DNA from 2 places in the Streptosporangium sp. NPDC006013 genome. Region 1 is predicted to be linked to the other one. Evidence: predicted binding sites of a transcription regulator. Region 1 holds the regulator's gene; the other holds the start of a gene.
What was found. The regulator HrcA, encoded in region 1, represses chaperone genes, less so after heat shock. The targets are predictions, from matches to a motif close to TTGGCACTCTCNNNNNGAGAGTGCCAA.
Positions count from the first base shown of each region.

Region 2: groES (co-chaperone GroES) is a predicted target of HrcA. The motif match lies at 7,927-7,953, and genes of this name have one in related genera.

Region 1 is NZ_JBEXUE010000507.1:473-6,806, reverse strand. Features, by position in the region: partial or broken gene ABZ260_RS43265 (RsmE family RNA methyltransferase) at 1-314, opposite strand, end outside; gene dnaJ (molecular chaperone DnaJ) at 348-1,487, opposite strand; gene hrcA (heat-inducible transcriptional repressor HrcA) at 1,502-2,515, opposite strand; gene ABZ260_RS43250 (hypothetical protein) at 2,699-3,439, shown strand; gene ABZ260_RS43245 (DUF3097 domain-containing protein) at 3,498-4,313, shown strand; gene ABZ260_RS43240 (DUF4870 domain-containing protein) at 4,338-5,018, shown strand; gene hemW (radical SAM family heme chaperone HemW) at 5,032-6,243, opposite strand.
Region 2 is NZ_JBEXUE010000011.1:22,814-32,212, reverse strand. Features, by position in the region: gene ABZ260_RS03390 (hypothetical protein) at 1-468, shown strand, start outside; gene ABZ260_RS03385 (class F sortase) at 475-1,029, shown strand; gene tsaB (tRNA (adenosine(37)-N6)-threonylcarbamoyltransferase complex dimerization subunit type 1 TsaB) at 1,146-1,829, shown strand; gene rimI (ribosomal protein S18-alanine N-acetyltransferase) at 1,826-2,278, shown strand; gene tsaD (tRNA (adenosine(37)-N6)-threonylcarbamoyltransferase complex transferase subunit TsaD) at 2,271-3,302, shown strand; gene ABZ260_RS03365 (alkene reductase) at 3,396-4,454, opposite strand; gene ABZ260_RS03360 (MarR family transcriptional regulator) at 4,562-5,089, shown strand; gene ABZ260_RS03355 (hypothetical protein) at 5,182-6,441, opposite strand; gene ABZ260_RS03350 (class I SAM-dependent methyltransferase) at 6,634-7,800, opposite strand; gene groES (co-chaperone GroES) at 8,043-8,354, shown strand; gene groL (chaperonin GroEL) at 8,445-9,399, shown strand, end outside.

The DNA of each region.
Region 1 (6,334 bases):
ACGTCCACCCCCGCCTCGGTCATCATCTCCACGGCCAGCTCGCCCCGGTCGCCCTTGGGCAGCCCCTGGACCACGACCAGACGCGGGGACGGCACGGGCACCTCGTGACGGCGCAGTACCTGGACCCGGAGCGAATCCTTGCCCGCCTCGATCACCACGCACTCGGCGACCGAGCCCGCCCCGTCCGTCAGGTCAAGCCGCTCCCCGGCCCGCAGCCGCCGTACGGCCGCCGCGTGGCGCCCTTCGGGGCCGCCGAAGACGAACTCCGGCCTGGCCAGGTCGGCGGGTTCGGCCAGGAAGACCGGAACGGTCATGAGCCGTCGGGGCGTGAGCGGGAGCGGTCCGGGTCAGCGGCCATTGAAGGCGTCCCGCAGCCGGGAGAAGAAACTCTGCTGCCCGGGGGCGAACTTGCCGGGCGGGCGCTCCTCGCCGCGGAGCTTGGCGAGCTCCCTCAGCAGCTCCTCCTGTGCCGTATCGAGACGGGAGGGGGTCTCCACGTTCACGTGGATCAGCAGATCGCCACGGCCGGTCTCGTTCAGGCGCTGCACACCGCGGCCGTAGAGCGGGATCGTCTGCCCCGACTGCGTACCGGGACGGATGTCCAGCTCCTCGGCTCCGTCGAGTGTCTCCATGGTCAGGATGGTGCCGAGCGCGGCCGCGGTCATCGGGATCTGCACCGTGCAGTGCAGGTCGTCGCCGCGCCGCTCGAAGATCTCGTGGGGGCGCTCGACGATCTCCAGGAACAGGTCGCCGGGCGGGCCGCCACCTGGGCCGATCTCACCCTCTCCGGCGAGCTGGATGTGGGTGCCGTCCTCCACCCCTGCCGGGATACGGACCTTGATGGTCCGCCGGGTACGGACCCGGCCGTCGCCGGAGCACTCCTGGCAGGGGTGGCGGATGATCGACCCGAAGCCGCCGCACTGGGGACAGGGCCGTGAGGTCATGACCTGGCCGAGGAAGGAGCGGGTGACCTGGGAGACCTCGCCCCGGCCATGACACATGTCACAGGTGTCGGGGTGGGTGCCTGCGGCGGCGCCCGAACCCGTGCAGACCTCGCAGACCACCGCGGTGTCGACGACCAGCTCACGGGTCGTGCCGAAGCCCGACTCGCGCAGGTCGAGCTCGACCCGGATGGTGGCGTTGCGTCCGCGACGGGCACGCGAGCGGGGGCCGCGACCGCCGCCGCCACCGGCCGCGCCGAAGAAGGCGTCCATGATGTCGCTGAACGGGAAACCGGCACCGAAGCCTCCGGCCCCCGCACCGCCCGAGGCGAACGGGTCGGCCCCCATGTCGTACATCTGCCGCTTGCTGGAGTCGGACAGGACCTCGTAGGCCTGGGTGATCTCCTTGAAGCGCTCCTGAGTCTCGGGGTCGGGGTTGACGTCAGGATGCAGTTCGCGCGCCAGACGTCGGTACGCCTTCTTGATCTCTTCCGCACTGGCGTCACGGCGCACCCCGAGGGTGCCGTAGTAGTCGCTCTTAGCCACTTTTCGTTGACCTCTTATGATGCAGCCAGGATCTGGCTGACGTAGCGTGCCACCGCGCGCACCGCGCCCATCGTGACCGGATAGTCCATCCGCGTTGGGCCCAGCACACCTAGCCGGGCCAGTTGCTTGTCCCCAGAACCGTATCCGGCGGCGACGATCGACGTGCCCTGGAGTCCGGTGTAGGGGTTCTCCGAGCCGATCCGCACGGTCAGCGCCGACAGGTCGGAGGTCTCACCGAGCAGTCGCATGAGCACGACCTGCTCTTCCAGCGCCTCCAGCACATCGCGGAGCCCGACCGTGAAGTCGGCTCCCGCGAGGTTGGCGGCACCGGCAAAAACGATCTTTTCATCGTGCCTGTCCACCAGGGACTCCAGCAGCACGGACAGGATCGTGGCCGCGAGCGGCCGGTCCTCGGCGGGCAGCCGCTCCGGCAGGTCGGCGACCTTGTCGGGAACGCCGGTGAGCCCGCAGCCGTCGAGGGAGGTGTTGAGGACCGCTCGCAGATGGGCCACCCGCTGCTCGTCCACGACGTCGGGCAGCTCGACCACGCGCTGCTCCACCCGGCCGGTGTTGGTGATGAGCACGAACATCAGCCGGCGCTCGCTCAGCGGCACCAGCTCGACGTGCCGGACCGTCGAGTTGGTCAGCGTCGGGTACTGCACCACGGCGACCTGCCGGGTGAGCTGGGCAAGCAGCCGCACCGTTCGCATGACGACGTCGTCGATGTCCACCGCACCCGCAAGAAAGCTCTCGATGGCCTTGCGCTCCGCGCTCGACAGGGGTTTCACCTGCGAGAGCCGGTCAACGAAGAGCCGGTAGCCCTTGTCCGTGGGCACCCGGCCGGCGCTGGTGTGGGGCTGGGCGATGTAGCCCTGCTCCTCCAGCACCGCCATGTCGTTACGGATCGTCGCCGGGGACACCCCCAGACTGTGCCGATCCGCGAGAGCCTTGGAACCCACCGGCTCATTGGTGGACACGTAGTCCTCGACGATGGCGCGAAGCACGGCGAGCTTCCGGTCGTCGACCAACGTGGTCACCTCCCTGCCTGCGTTCAGATGGGAAACACGAGGTCTGGCACTCTGTGTTCCCGAGTGCCAAGTGTACGGCCCCCGTGCGGAAGGCGCGATAAGCAAGAGGTGCGGATGATGACGCCAAGCCATTGGCAAGTCAACTGCTATCGCGCTTCAACCGGTTCCCGTCACAATTCGTACATGTCCAATGATTTTGGTTCTTTTCCGGGCGACGCCTCCCGCGGCCCCGGTTACGGCTCCCCCCAGCAGCCGTATGGCCAGCAGCCCCACCAGAACGGCCCCTCCTACGGTTACGCACCTCCCGGCTACGGCGCCCCGCAGAGCCCGCCCCCCACCGGGAAGATCAAGCCCGGTATCGGGTGGATCGTCGGGGTATGGCTGCTCGCCCTGGTCTGCATCATCGTCGGCATCGGCGGCTTCGCCGGTGGCGTGCTGGGCGCGGTCACCAGCGCGGCGCCGACGAAGACGTTCGCCCCCGGCGAAAACACGACGGTCACGCTCGACCCGGCCGACAAGCCCGCCATTTATGTCTCCACCAGTGGACCCACCAATTTCGAGTGCACGCTGACCGGCGGCACCGGCACGCCCAGCCTGCAGAAGCCGCTCGTCCAGCAGACCGTGGCGGGCTCCGACGGCGTCGTCTGGGAGATGGGCCTGCAGATCGGCGTGGAGCAGGCAGGCGACTACCAGGTCACCTGTACCGCCGACCCCGTGGAGGGCACCACGTTCGGCGTGGGCCGGGAACTCTCCGCCGGATCACTGGTCGGCGGGGTGATCGCCCTGTTCGCGGTGCCCGGCATCGGGATCCTGCTGGCCATCATCGTGACGATCGTCGTACTGGTGAAGCGGAGCAACGTCCGCAAGCGCAGGGCCGCCGCGTCGGCGGGGCAGTGGGGAGCGCCGGGACCCTACGGCAGGTGACCGTGGCGTTTGCTAGCGTCCCACGTGATCCTTTGCGAGAGACGGTGGGCGGTCGGTGATGTACGAGCGTGACGTTCTGGCGGGAGACTGGCGGCGCCCCCGCAGAGGGGGGATTCCCCAGGTTCCCGCCGAACTCGATCTGGTCGTCGAGGACGCCGACGGCGGCTTCTGCGGCGCCGTGGTGGCCTGCGACAAGGAGGCCGTCACCCTGGAGGACCGCTTCGGCCGCCGGCGGGTCTTCCCACTGGAGCCTGCCGCGTTCCTCCTGGAGGGCAAGGCGGTGACGCTCGTGCGCCCGGCCGCCGCGCCACGTGGCCCCAGGCGGAGCGCGTCGGGCTCCATCGCGGTGGAGGGCCTGCGGGCCCAGGTGGCCAGGGAGAGCCGGATATACGTGGAGGGCGTGCACGACGCCGCACTCGTGGAGAAGGTCTGGGGCCACGACCTGAGGGTCGAGGGTGTGGTCGTGGAGTATCTGGAGGGGGTCGATCACCTGCCCGCCATCGTCGAGGAGTTCCGGCCGGGCCCTGGCCGCCGCCTGGGTGTGCTCGTCGACCACCTGGTCCCCGGTTCCAAGGAGAGCCGGATCGCCGCGCGGGTCTCCTCCCCGCACGTGCTGATCGTCGGGCACCCGTTCGTGGACGTCTGGCAGGCGGTCAAGCCGCACACACTCAAGATCTCCTCCTGGCCGTCGGTGCCGCGCGGCGTGCCCTGGAAGGAGGGCGTCATCGCCGCGCTGGGCTGGAAGACGGAACCCGGCGACGCGTGGCGCCGCATCCTCGGATCGGTTACGACATATGCCGATCTGGAGCCCGAGCTGCTCGGTCCGGTCGAAGAGCTGATCGACTTCGTCACGGTTCCCGGCGAGGATGGCTAGGCCGTCGACCCATCAGGAGGGGCCATGAGCGAGAACCCTGGGAATTCACCGGGCGAGGACCGGACGAAGCGGCGCATCGGCGATCCTCCGCCCGGACACACCATGCCGGGCCACACCATGCCGGGCCACACGACGCCGGGCCATACGACGCCCGGACACACCATGCCCGGCCAGAGCGCCCCGCCGCCGGGCCAGGGCTACGGACAACCGGGCCAGGGCTACGGACAACCGGGCCAGGGCTACGGACAACCGGGCCAGGGCTACCCCTCCTCCCCGTACGACCCGAGCGGTTACGGCTACCAGGATGGATACGCCCAGCACGGCGGGTACGGCCGGCCGGTGGGTTACGGCTACCAGGCGCCGCCGGGGACCTACGGCCCGCGGCCCGGCAGTGACGACACCACCATGGCGATGCTCGCCCACCTGCTGGGCCTGCTGACCAGCTTCGTCGGCCCGCTGGTGCTCTACCTCGCCAAGAAGGACGAGTCACCCTACGTGCGGGACCAGGCCGCCGAGGCCCTCAACTTCCAGCTCACGGTGATGATCGCCTATTTCGTCTGCATGGTCCTGGTGTTCGTGCTCATCGGCTTCGTGCTGATGTTCCTCGTCTGGATCGGGTCGATCATCATGATGGTCATCGCCGCGGTGGCGGCCAACCGGGGGGAGAACCACCGCTATCCGATGAGCATCCGCTTCGTCAGCTGACCGGGGCCGGAACTCAGGTGAGGTCGCGGACCAGGGCGTCGGCCAGCAGGCGGCCGCGCAGGGTGAGCACCGCCCGGCCCGCCTTGAACGGCTCCGTCTCCAGCAGGCCGTCGGCCAGCGCGCGGGCGACCACCCGGGGGCGGTCGAGCTCCCCGAGCGGGAAGCCCTGGGCGAGCCGCAGCTCCAGCATCAACCGCTCCACCGCCCTGTCCCCGGGCTCCAGCACCTCTCGCGCCTGGGCGGGCGAGGTGCCCGCGGCCAGTCGCCGGGCGTAGGCGGCGGGGTGCTTGACGTTCCACCAGCGGGTGCCGCCGACGTGGCTGTGCGCCCCCGGACCGACGCCCCACCAGTCTCCGCCGGTCCAGTAGAGCAGGTTGTGCCGGCATCGCCCGGCCTCGGAGGTCGCCCAGTTGGACACCTCGTACCACTCGAACCCCGCCTCGGCCAGCATGGCGTCGGCGATCAGGTAACGGTCGGCGGCCACGTCGTCGTCGGGCATCGGGAGCTCGCCCCGCCTGATCCTGGCGGCCAGCCTCGTCCCGTCCTCGACGATCAGCGAGTATGCGGAGACATGGTCGGGCCCCGCCTCGATCGCCGCGGCCAGCGAAGCACGCCAGTCGTCGTCGCTCTCCCCCGGCGTGCTGTAGATCAGGTCAAGGTTGACGTGCTCGAACCCCGCCTGCCTCGCCTCCCGTACGGCCTGCGCCGGGCGGCCGGGGGTGTGGCGACGGTCCAGCACCGCGAGCACGTGCTCACGGGCACTCTGCATCCCGAAGCTCATCCGGTTGAACCCACCCTCGCGAAGCTCCGCCAGGTAGGCGGGATCCACCGACTCGGGGTTGGCCTCGGTGGTCACCTCGGCGCCGGGAGCGAGCCCGAACTCCTCCTCGATCGCCCCCAGGATCCGTACCAGGTCTCCGGCAGGTAGCAGGGTCGGGGTGCCCCCGCCGAAGAACACGGTCTCGACCGGGAGGCGCGCGGCGCCGAGGTTGGCCCGCGCCCGCCGCACCTCGTCGACGGCGGTGTCCGCGTAGTCCCGCTGCGCGGCGCCGGGACCGAGTTCCGAGGCCGTGTAGGTGTTGAAATCGCAGTAACCGCACCGGGTCACGCAGAAGGGCACATGGACGTAGAAGCCGAAGGGCCGCTCGCCGAGTCCGGCGAGCGCGCTCTCGGGGAGTTCGCCCGAGGCGGGTACGGGATCCCCGTCGGGAAGTGTGGATGGCACGCCCCAAGTCTGCCGCTCCCCACGCGATGCCCGGGACGTCGCCCCGGCTGTGGAACGCCCGCCGCCGGCCGTCCACCGGTCAAACCACCGC
Region 2 (9,399 bases), on a different contig from region 1:
AACTGCCCGATCCCCCAGGGGGGTCCCGAGCACCGCGGCACCGCGTCATCCCGGATCTTCCGCACCCCGGTGACCCTCGACCCGATCCTCGCGACGCCCACGCCGGCCCCCGCGAACACCGCCAGCCCGACGCCGCGCCCGTGGGTCCGCGGCCAGGCCACCGTCGCCGACGGCGTGGCCGCCGGTGTCTACGAGGTCAACGCCAGGTGCGAGGGGACCAACGACACGGGCAAGACCAACCTCAGGATCGTGGCCGACACCGAGCCGAGCTCCAGCCCGACGTCCAAGCCCACTTCCAAGCCGACCAGAACGATCATCAGCACCGAGGCGCCGGGCACGGGCGGCGGCGGCACCGCGGCGGGAGGCCCCGCCGACTCGGGCGGGCCGATCGGCACGACGGGCGTCCTGCTCACTCTCGCCCTGGCCGGCGGCATCGGCATCGCGGTCGTGCGTCGCCGCCGCTCGTAGTCCCCGATGGCCGATTCCACCCGCTGGTCCAGGATCATCCTGGCCGGAGTCGTCACCGGTGCCGTCATGGTCGCGCTCAACAGCAGGGACGGCGGTGAGGAGAAGCCGCCGGTCCGGGCCTCGATCGTGCCCAGCCGCATCGACATCCCGTCCCTGGGCATCAAGGCGCCCCTGATGAAGCTCGGCGTGAAGGACGGCCGGATCGAACTGCCGCCGTACGAGAAGCCGAACACCGCGGGCTGGGTCAAGGACAGCGCGGTCCCCGGGGACGAGGGTTCCGCGGTGATCCTCGGGCACGTGGACACCAAGACCGCGCCCGCCGTCTTCTACAAGCTCAAGGAGATGCGGGAGGGACAGGTCATCAAGGTGGTGCGCAGCGACGGCAAGGTCGCCCAGTACCGGGTGGACACGATCGAGCAGATCAGCAAGAGCCGGTTCCCCGCCGACAAGGTCTACCTTGAGGACGGCCTGCGGCTCATCACCTGCGGCGGGACCTTCGACTGGGACAACCACGAATATCGCGACAACCTCATCGTCTACGCCACCCTGGTCAAGACCTGAGCCCAGCTGCCCGGGGCTCGCGCGGGCCCGGTACAGAGCTCGGACGGGGGCGCGGCGGGCCGCCCCACCAGGGCGGCGCTCCTGAGCCCTCCCCGGAAGGACTAGGCTAACTGTTCGTGCTGGTCCTGGCCTTTGACACCGCAACCCCCGCCGTCACAGCAGCGCTGCACGACGGTGCGAGGGTCCTCGCCGAGTCGACGACGGTCGACGCGCGCCGTCACGGCGAGCTGCTCGTACCCACGATCGAGACGGTCCTGAGTGAGGCCGGAGCCTCGCTCCGCGACGTCACGGCGGTCGTCGCGGGCTCCGGCCCCGGCCCCTACACCGGGCTCCGGGTCGGCCTGGTGACCGCCCAGGCCCTCGCGACGTCACTGGGCGTCCCGGCGTACGGCGTGTGCACGCTCGACGCGCTCGCCTACGGCAGCGGGCTGACCGAGCCGTTCCTGGTGGCCACCGACGCCCGGCGCAAGGAGGTGTTCTGGGGGCACTACCAGGAGATGCGCGCCCGGCTGTCCGGCCCCGCGGTGGACCGGCCCCAGGACCTGCCGGGGGAGCTCCCGCTGGTCGGCGCGGGCGCGCGGATGTACGCCGAGGTCTTCGGGGCCTCCCGGCTGCTGGACGCGCCGGAGTACCCCCACGCGGGCGCGCTGGCGGCGCTGGCCGCCGAGCAGCTCGGCGAGCCGGGCGTCCACACGGTCGTCGAGAGCGGCACCCACCCCGTGCTCGGCCTGCCCCACCCGATCTATCTGCGCCGTCCCGACGCCCGGGTGCCCTCGGCGCCCAAGAAGGTCTCCGCATGACGACGGTGCTCCGTCAGATGACCTTCGACGACCTGCCCGCGGTCATGGAGATCGAGCGCAGGACCTTTCCCGCCGACGCCTGGAGTGAGGGCATGCTCCGCGGCGAACTCGACGACCAGCCGAGGACCAGGCACTACGTGGTGGCCCTGGCCGAGGACGCGATCGTCGGCTATGCGGGCCTCGCCGCGGCGGGGGACCAGGCCGACGTGCAGACCATCGCGGTCCTGGCCGAATGGCGCCGGACCGGCATCGGCGGCGCCCTGCTGACCGAGCTGCTGACCGAGGCCGAACGCAGGGGCGCGGTCTCGGTCTTCCTTGAGGTGCGCGCCGACAACCCGGGCGCGCAGGCGGTCTATGACAGGTTCGGGTTCGAGCGGATCGGCATGCGCCTCCGCTACTACGATGACGGCACCGACGCGATCATGATGAGAAAGGATCTCCATGCCTGACGAACCGGTGGTCCTGGGCATCGAGACCTCCTGTGACGAGACGGGGGTGGGAATCGTCCGGGGGCACACCATGCTGGCCAACGCCATCGCCTCCAGCGTCGAGCAGCACGCCCGTTTCGGCGGGGTGGTGCCCGAGGTCGCCTCCAGGGCGCACCTGGAGGCGATGACCCCGACCGTCGAGCGGGCACTGGAACGGGCGGGCCTGCGCCTCGCGGACATCGACGCGATCGCGGTCACCGCCGGGCCGGGTCTGTCCGGCGCGCTGCTCGTCGGCGTCGCCGCCGCCAAGGCGTACTCGCTGGGTCTGGGTGTGCCGCTGTACGGCGTCAACCACCTGGCGGCCCACGTCGCGGTGGACCAGCTGGAGCACGGAGCCCTGCCCAAGCCGTGTATCGCCATGCTGGTCTCCGGCGGGCACTCGTCCCTGCTGCTGGTGCCCGATGTCGCGAGGGACGTCATCTCGCTGGGGTCCACCGTGGACGACGCCGCGGGCGAGGCGTTCGACAAGGTGGCCAGGGTGCTCGGCCTGCCCTTCCCCGGCGGGCCGCACATCGACAGGGTGGCCCGCGACGGCTCCGGCGCGGCCATCGCGTTCCCGCGCGGCAAGTACGACGACGGGACGCTCGACTTCTCCTTCTCCGGCCTGAAGACCGCCGTGGCCCGGTGGGTGGAGGCCAGGGAGAAGACGGGCGAGTCGATCCACGTGCCCGACGTGGCGGCGTCCTTCCAGGAGGCCGTCGTCGACGTGCTGACCCGCAAGGCCCTGCGCGCGTGTGCCAAGTACGGTGTCGGTGACCTGCTGATCGGCGGCGGGGTGGCGGCCAACTCCCGGCTGAGGGCGATGGCGCAGGAGCGCTGCGAGGCGGCCGGGGTCCGGCTCCGGGTGCCCAGTCCCGGGCTGTGCACGGACAACGGCGCCATGGTGGCGGCGCTGGGCTCCGATCTGGTGGCGGCAGGTGTCGAGCCGTCGCCGCTGGACATTCCCGCCGACTCCTCGCTGCCCGTCACCACGGTCCACGTGTAGCGGGCTCACGGCCGTCGCGGGACTCCGCCCCGGGCCGCCGCGCCCCCGTGGGCGGCGGCTCTCCGGGCTCTTCGAGGCGCTGTGGTGCCGCTCCTACGCGGAGTGCAGGGCCAGCACCGGGTAGTCGGTGTAGCCGCGGTGGTCGCCGCCGAAGGCCGAGCCGAAGTCGGCCTGGTTGAGCTCGGCGCCGAGGCGGAGGCGGACCGGCAGGTCGGGATTGGCCAGGAACGACGCGCCCAGCGAGACCAGGTCGGCGCCGCGCTCCAGCGAGTGCGAGACCCTGGCGGCCGGGTCGCCTATCGACGCGTCGTTGACGATGAGGGTGTTCGGCCAGGACTTGCGGATCTCCAGGCTGAGGTCGTCCGAACCGTTCATCCCCAGGTGCAGGTAGGCCAGGTCGAGATCGGCGAGCTCGGAGACCAGTGCCGGGTAGACCTCGTGCCGGTCCTCCTCGACCAGGTCCCCGGCGCCGTTGCCGGGTGAGATCCGAATGCCGACCTTGGACGAGCCGATCCGGTCGGCGACCGCCCGCGCGGTCTCCACGCCGAAGCGGATCCTGTTGTCCACCGAGCCGCCGAAGCGGTCCTCGCGCAGGTTGGCGTTCTGCGACAGGAACTGGTGGATGAGATAGCCGTTGGCGCCGTGCAGCTCGACCCCGTCGAAGCCCGCGTCCACGGCGCGGGCGGCGGCGTCCGCGAAGTCCTGGATGGTGGTCTCCGCCTCGGCGGTCGTCAGCTCCCGGGGGGTGGGGTAGTCCTGCAGGCCGTTGGGTGTGAAGATCTGACCCGCCGGTCGTACGACGGACGGCCCGATGGGCAGCGCGCCGGTGTTGTCGGGGTGGCCGATCCGGCCGGAGTGCATGATCTGGGCGAAGATCCTGCCGCCCGCCGCGTGGACGGCGTCGGTGACCTCCCGCCATCCCGCCACCTGCTCGTCGGTGTGCAGGCCCGGGGTGTTCATGTACCCCTTTCCGGCCTGGCTGGGTTGCACCCCCTCAGTGATGATCAGGCCCGCGGAGGCTCGCTGGGCGTAGTAGAGGGCGGTCAGCGACGAGGGGATCCCGTCGACGTAGGACCGCGAGCGGGTCATGGGTGCCATGACCAGGCGGTTGGGCAGCTGGAGGCCGGCCAGCGTGAACGGTGAGAACGGCATGACGATTCCCTTCTTGGCTGGCCAACTTGGCTAGCCAATAAGCAGTTCTACAACTTGGTCGGCCAACATGCAAGCGGTAGTCTCGGAGGGGACGGAAGGACCTGAACATGGCGGAGCCGCTGTTCGACGAGGGGTGCGAGGCGACCAAGGGGTGCGGCGAGTACGACGCCGACCTCAACTGCCTGATGGCCTACGCCGCCCGAGGTCACCGGGTCCTGCTCGCCAGCCTTCTCGGGGAGATCGACCTCTACCCGGGCCAGGAGCGCGTGCTGGGGGCCCTGTGGGACAACGGCCCCCAGTCGCAGAACGCGCTGGCCAGGATCGTCGGCATCGACGTGTCCACCATGACCAAGACCCTGCAGCGTCTGGAGCGCAGCGGCTTCGTCAGCCGCAGGCCCGACCTGGCCAATCGGCGGATCAGCATCGTCGAGATCACGCCCAGGGGGCACGCGCTCCGCCCCGAGGTGGACCGGGTCCTCACCGAGATGCACCACCGGATGACCCGGGGGCTGACGGAGGAGCAGACGGAGGAGCTGACGTCCCTGCTCGGCGTGGTCAGGGGCAACCTGTGCCGCGAGGCGGGGGCGCGGGACCCGGCCGGGGACCAGGCCCTCGACGCCGCTCGGACCGGCTGACGGCGCCGGTACGGGATCGGCAGGGAGCGGACCCGGACCGGTCAGGGCGTGTGGGAGTCCCGCGCACGGGCCCCTGCCTGGGAGGGCTCCGGTCAGTCCCTGGTGGGGCGGAGCAGTGCCTCGGCCAGGGCCAGCATGGTCTCCTCCAGGGCGCCCAGCCGGCGGGTGAGGTCCGCGTGCGCGGGCTCCACGGTCTCGCTCAGGGCGTCGGAGAGCTGGTCGCGGTCGGGCTGGGCGCGGAGCATCTCGGTCAGCGGTGCCAGCGCGGCCTCGGCCCGGATGACGCGCTCGTCCAGGGAGTCGAAGCGCTCGCGCTGCTCGTCGGTCTGGGCGCCGATGAGCGCGCTGACGCCGATACCGACGCCGAGGACGGAGGGCAGCGCCTCAAGGCGTTCGTCCAGGCTCTCCAGGCGCTCGCCGGACTTCTCCGCCCGGCCGTCCAGGGTGGACAGGCGGGAGTCGATGACGTCCATCCGGCCGGTGAGGCGGCCCTCGATGTCGTCGAGGCGCTCGTCGAGGGTGTCGAAACGGCCACCCGCCGCCATGCGATGGCCGTTCAGCCGGTCGACGCGGCTCTCCACGGCGGCGGCGCGCTCGTCGATCCTGGGCACCACCAGATCGACCCCGGCCCCCACCCGCTCGACCCTGCCGTTGACCTGTTCGACGGCGGCGAGCACCCGGTCGGCGGCCGTGCCGACCGCCTGCTGGACGCTCGCGGACAGGCCGAGCATCCCCGCCTCGATGCGCCCGGCGCGCTGGGAGAGGTCGGCCAGCGCCCTGTCCAGGCGGCCGAACCGGTGCGCCGCGATGCCCATGTCGGCCTGGAGCCGGCCGAGGTGCTCGGCCAGCTGCCGCACCTGCTCGTCGATGCCCTGGGTGCCGTCGGAGATCGCCCGGAGGCGGGTGAGCGCCTCGTCCACGCTCTCGCCGACGGTGCCGAGATCGGTCCACAGGCTCGGCAGCTCGCCGAGGGGGGTGACCCGGTCGCGGACGGCGTCGACCCGCCTGCCGAAGGACTCGACCCGCTCGCCGACGGCGTCGACGTGGTCGCGGACCGCCTCGACGTGCTGGGCCAGGCCCTCGGCCCAGGAGGGCGGGCGGGCGGCGATGTCGTCCAGGCGCCCGTTGACGGACTCGAGCGTGCCGTTCAGCCCGCCGATCTCGCGCTCCCTGACCTCGCGCAGCAGCCACTCCATGCCCTCCAGGCGCTGCCGGATCTCGTCGAGCACGGCGCCCTGGGTCCGCTGCTCGTAGACGTGGTCCTGGGCCGCCCGGGCGAGGAGCTCACGCATCCGGTCGGAGATGGCGGTCTGGCTGCCCGCCTGGAGCAGGGCGTGGTCAGAGTGATCCACCGAGAGCTCCTTCGCTCGCCGACGCTCAGCCGCGCGGTTGGATTGGGTCGGTTCTGCCGATGAACGGGATGAAATCGGAGGCGAGAGAGAACTCCCGCTCGGCAACCTTAGCCTCTGGATCAAGGTTTTCCAGGGGTGAGGTTAAAAGACAGGAATTGTCGGCTTGCTGGAATAATCGACCATTTTGGCTGGTCAGCTGGGGCTGCATATGAAAGCAAATGGCCTGTCACCTATTCGGGTGAGAATGACCGTCGCGGATTCACCTCCGGGCAGCCGGAGGTCTTTCCTGAGGCGGTCGACATCCACCGCGGAGCCACGTTTCTTGATCGTCACATTGCCGGCCCCGCGCTCGCGGAGCGCCGCCCGCAGCCGCTTGAGCGAGAACGGCAGCGTCTCGTGGACCTCGTACCGCGACGCCCACGGCGTCGGCGCCGCGACGTCGCCGGTGATGTAGGCGATCTGCGGGTCGAGCAGGCGCCCGCCGACCGACGCGGCGATCTCGGCGACCAGGTGGGCGCGGATCGCCGCGCCGTCAGGCTCGTAGATGTAGCGGCCCGCCGGGCCGGTGCCGGGATCGCCGAGGGTGGGGTCGGGGGTCATCGTGACGCCCGACGGCAGGATCGTGGCCCTGCGTGCCGTCTCGCCCGCCAGCGTGCCGCACCAGATCACGGCCTCCTTGACATCGCCCCGGTAGGAGACCCATTCGGCCTCCGCCCCGGCGGGGACGAACTCGTACGGGATCCCGGGGGCGACCTTCAGGCAGGCGGCCCCGGCCCTGGCCACCATCTCCAGTACGGCGGGCCAGGCGGGCGAGTAGGCCATCGGGTCGAAGGTCCTGCCCCGCGCGGTACGGCGCGCGGGGTCGGCGAACAGGACGTCGAAGGCGGCCGGGTCCAGGGTGGAGGCGTCGGCGGCGCGGACCGAGACCCGGTCGCCGAAGCCCAGGGCGGTGGCGTTGGCCGCCGCGATCGCGGCGGTGAGCGGATCGGCGTCGACCGCCTCGACGACGCATCCGGCCCTGGCCAGGGCGAGGAGGTCTCCGCCGATACCGCAGCAGACGTCGGCGACCCGGGAACCCGCGGGGACGCGCCGCGCCCGGTGGTCGGCCACCTCGCGGCGGGTGGCCTGCTCCAGGCCGGGCCGGGTGAAGTACATGAGATCGGCGTCGGCGCCGAACTTCTCCCTCGCGCGCAGCCTGAGTCCGGCCTGGGTGAGCGCCACCGAGGTCAGGTCCGCGTCGTAGATCTTTCTTAACCTTGTCACCGCCGCCACCGGGTCGTCGCCGATGGCCTCGGCCGCCGCGCCCAGCGCCTCCTGGCCGCGCGGGGTCAGGAGTTCGCGGAATGCGTCGAGATTCACACCACCCGACGCTACCGCCTTCACCGCGGGGCTTCGCGAGGGGCTTCCACCTGGTTTGACGTTCGCCCGAAGCGCAGACGGGCGCTCCGTGTTGACTGTCAAGCCCTCCTTGCATACTGTTCCGTATTGGCACTCTCCCGGTGAGAGTGCCAAATACATGCGACGAGGCAGGTCTGACACCCGCGACGGCAGACCGCTGGTCGCCTCTTCTAGATCATTCAAATCTGAAGGGGAGGTCCGACGTGACGACCGCCACCAAGGTTCCCGTTAAGCCGCTTGGCGACCGCATTGTGGTCCAGCCGCTTGAGGCCGAGCAGACCACCGCTTCCGGTCTGGTCATCCCGGACACCGCCAAGGAGAAGCCGCAGGAGGGCAAGGTCCTCGCGGTGGGTCCGGGCAACTGGGACGACGAGGGCGAGAAGCGGATTCCGCTCGACGTCAAGGAGGGCGACGTGGTCCTCTACAGCAAGTACGGCGGCACCGAGGTGAAGTACAACGGCGAGGAGTACCTCGTGCTCTCCGCCCGTGACGTGCTCGCCATCATCGAGAAGTAGTTCTCGCTTCACAAAGATGACGTATCGAGCCCCGGGTCGCGAGAGCGCCCGGGGCTTTGATGCGCCGACGTACTTATAGAGAGGACTGTCATGCCGAAGATCCTGTCGTTCGAGGAGGACGCGCGCCGAGCTCTCGAGCGCGGCGTGAACGCTCTCGCGGACGCGGTCAAGGTGACGCTGGGCCCGCGTGGCCGCAATGTCGTCATCGACAAGAAGTTCGGTGCGCCGACCATCACCAACGACGGTGTCACCATCGCCCGCGAGGTCGAGCTTGAGGCGCCGTACGAGAACCTTGGCGCGCAGCTGGCCAAGGAAGTGGCGACCAAGACCAACGACGTCGCCGGTGACGGCACCACCACCGCGACCGTTCTGGCCCAGGCCATGGTCCGCGAGGGCCTGCGCAACGTGGCCGCCGGTGCCCAGCCGCTCTCCCTCAAGCGCGGCATCGACATCGCGGCCAAGACCGTCAGCGACAGGCTGATCGAGTCGGCCCGCCCGGTCGAGGACAAGAAGGAGATCGCGAATGTGGCGACGATCTCCGCGCAGGACGCCAAGATCGGCGAGCTGATCGCCGAGGCGTTCGACAAGGTGGGCAAGGACGGTGTCATCACCGTCGAAGAGTCCAACAGCATGGGCCTGGAGCTCGAGTTCACCGAGGGTCTCCAGTTCGACAAGGGCTACCTGTCGCCCTACATGGTGACCGACCAGGAGCGCATGGAGGCGGTCCTGGAGGACCCCTACATCCTGATCACCCAGAACAAGATCTCCTCTGTCGCCGACTTCCTGCCGCTGCTCGAGAAGATCGCGCAGACGAAGAAGGCCCTGCTGGTCATCGCCGAGGACGTCGAGGGCGAGGCCCTCGCGGTTCTCGTCACGAACAAGATCCGTGGCACCTTCACCTCCGTCGCCGTCAAGGCGCCGGGCTTCGGTGACCGCCGCAAGGCCATGCTGCAGGACATCGCCATCCTCACCGGTGGCCAGGTGGTCAGCGAGGAGATCGGCCTCAAGCTGGAGCACGTCGGCCTGGAGGTGCTGGGCACCGCCC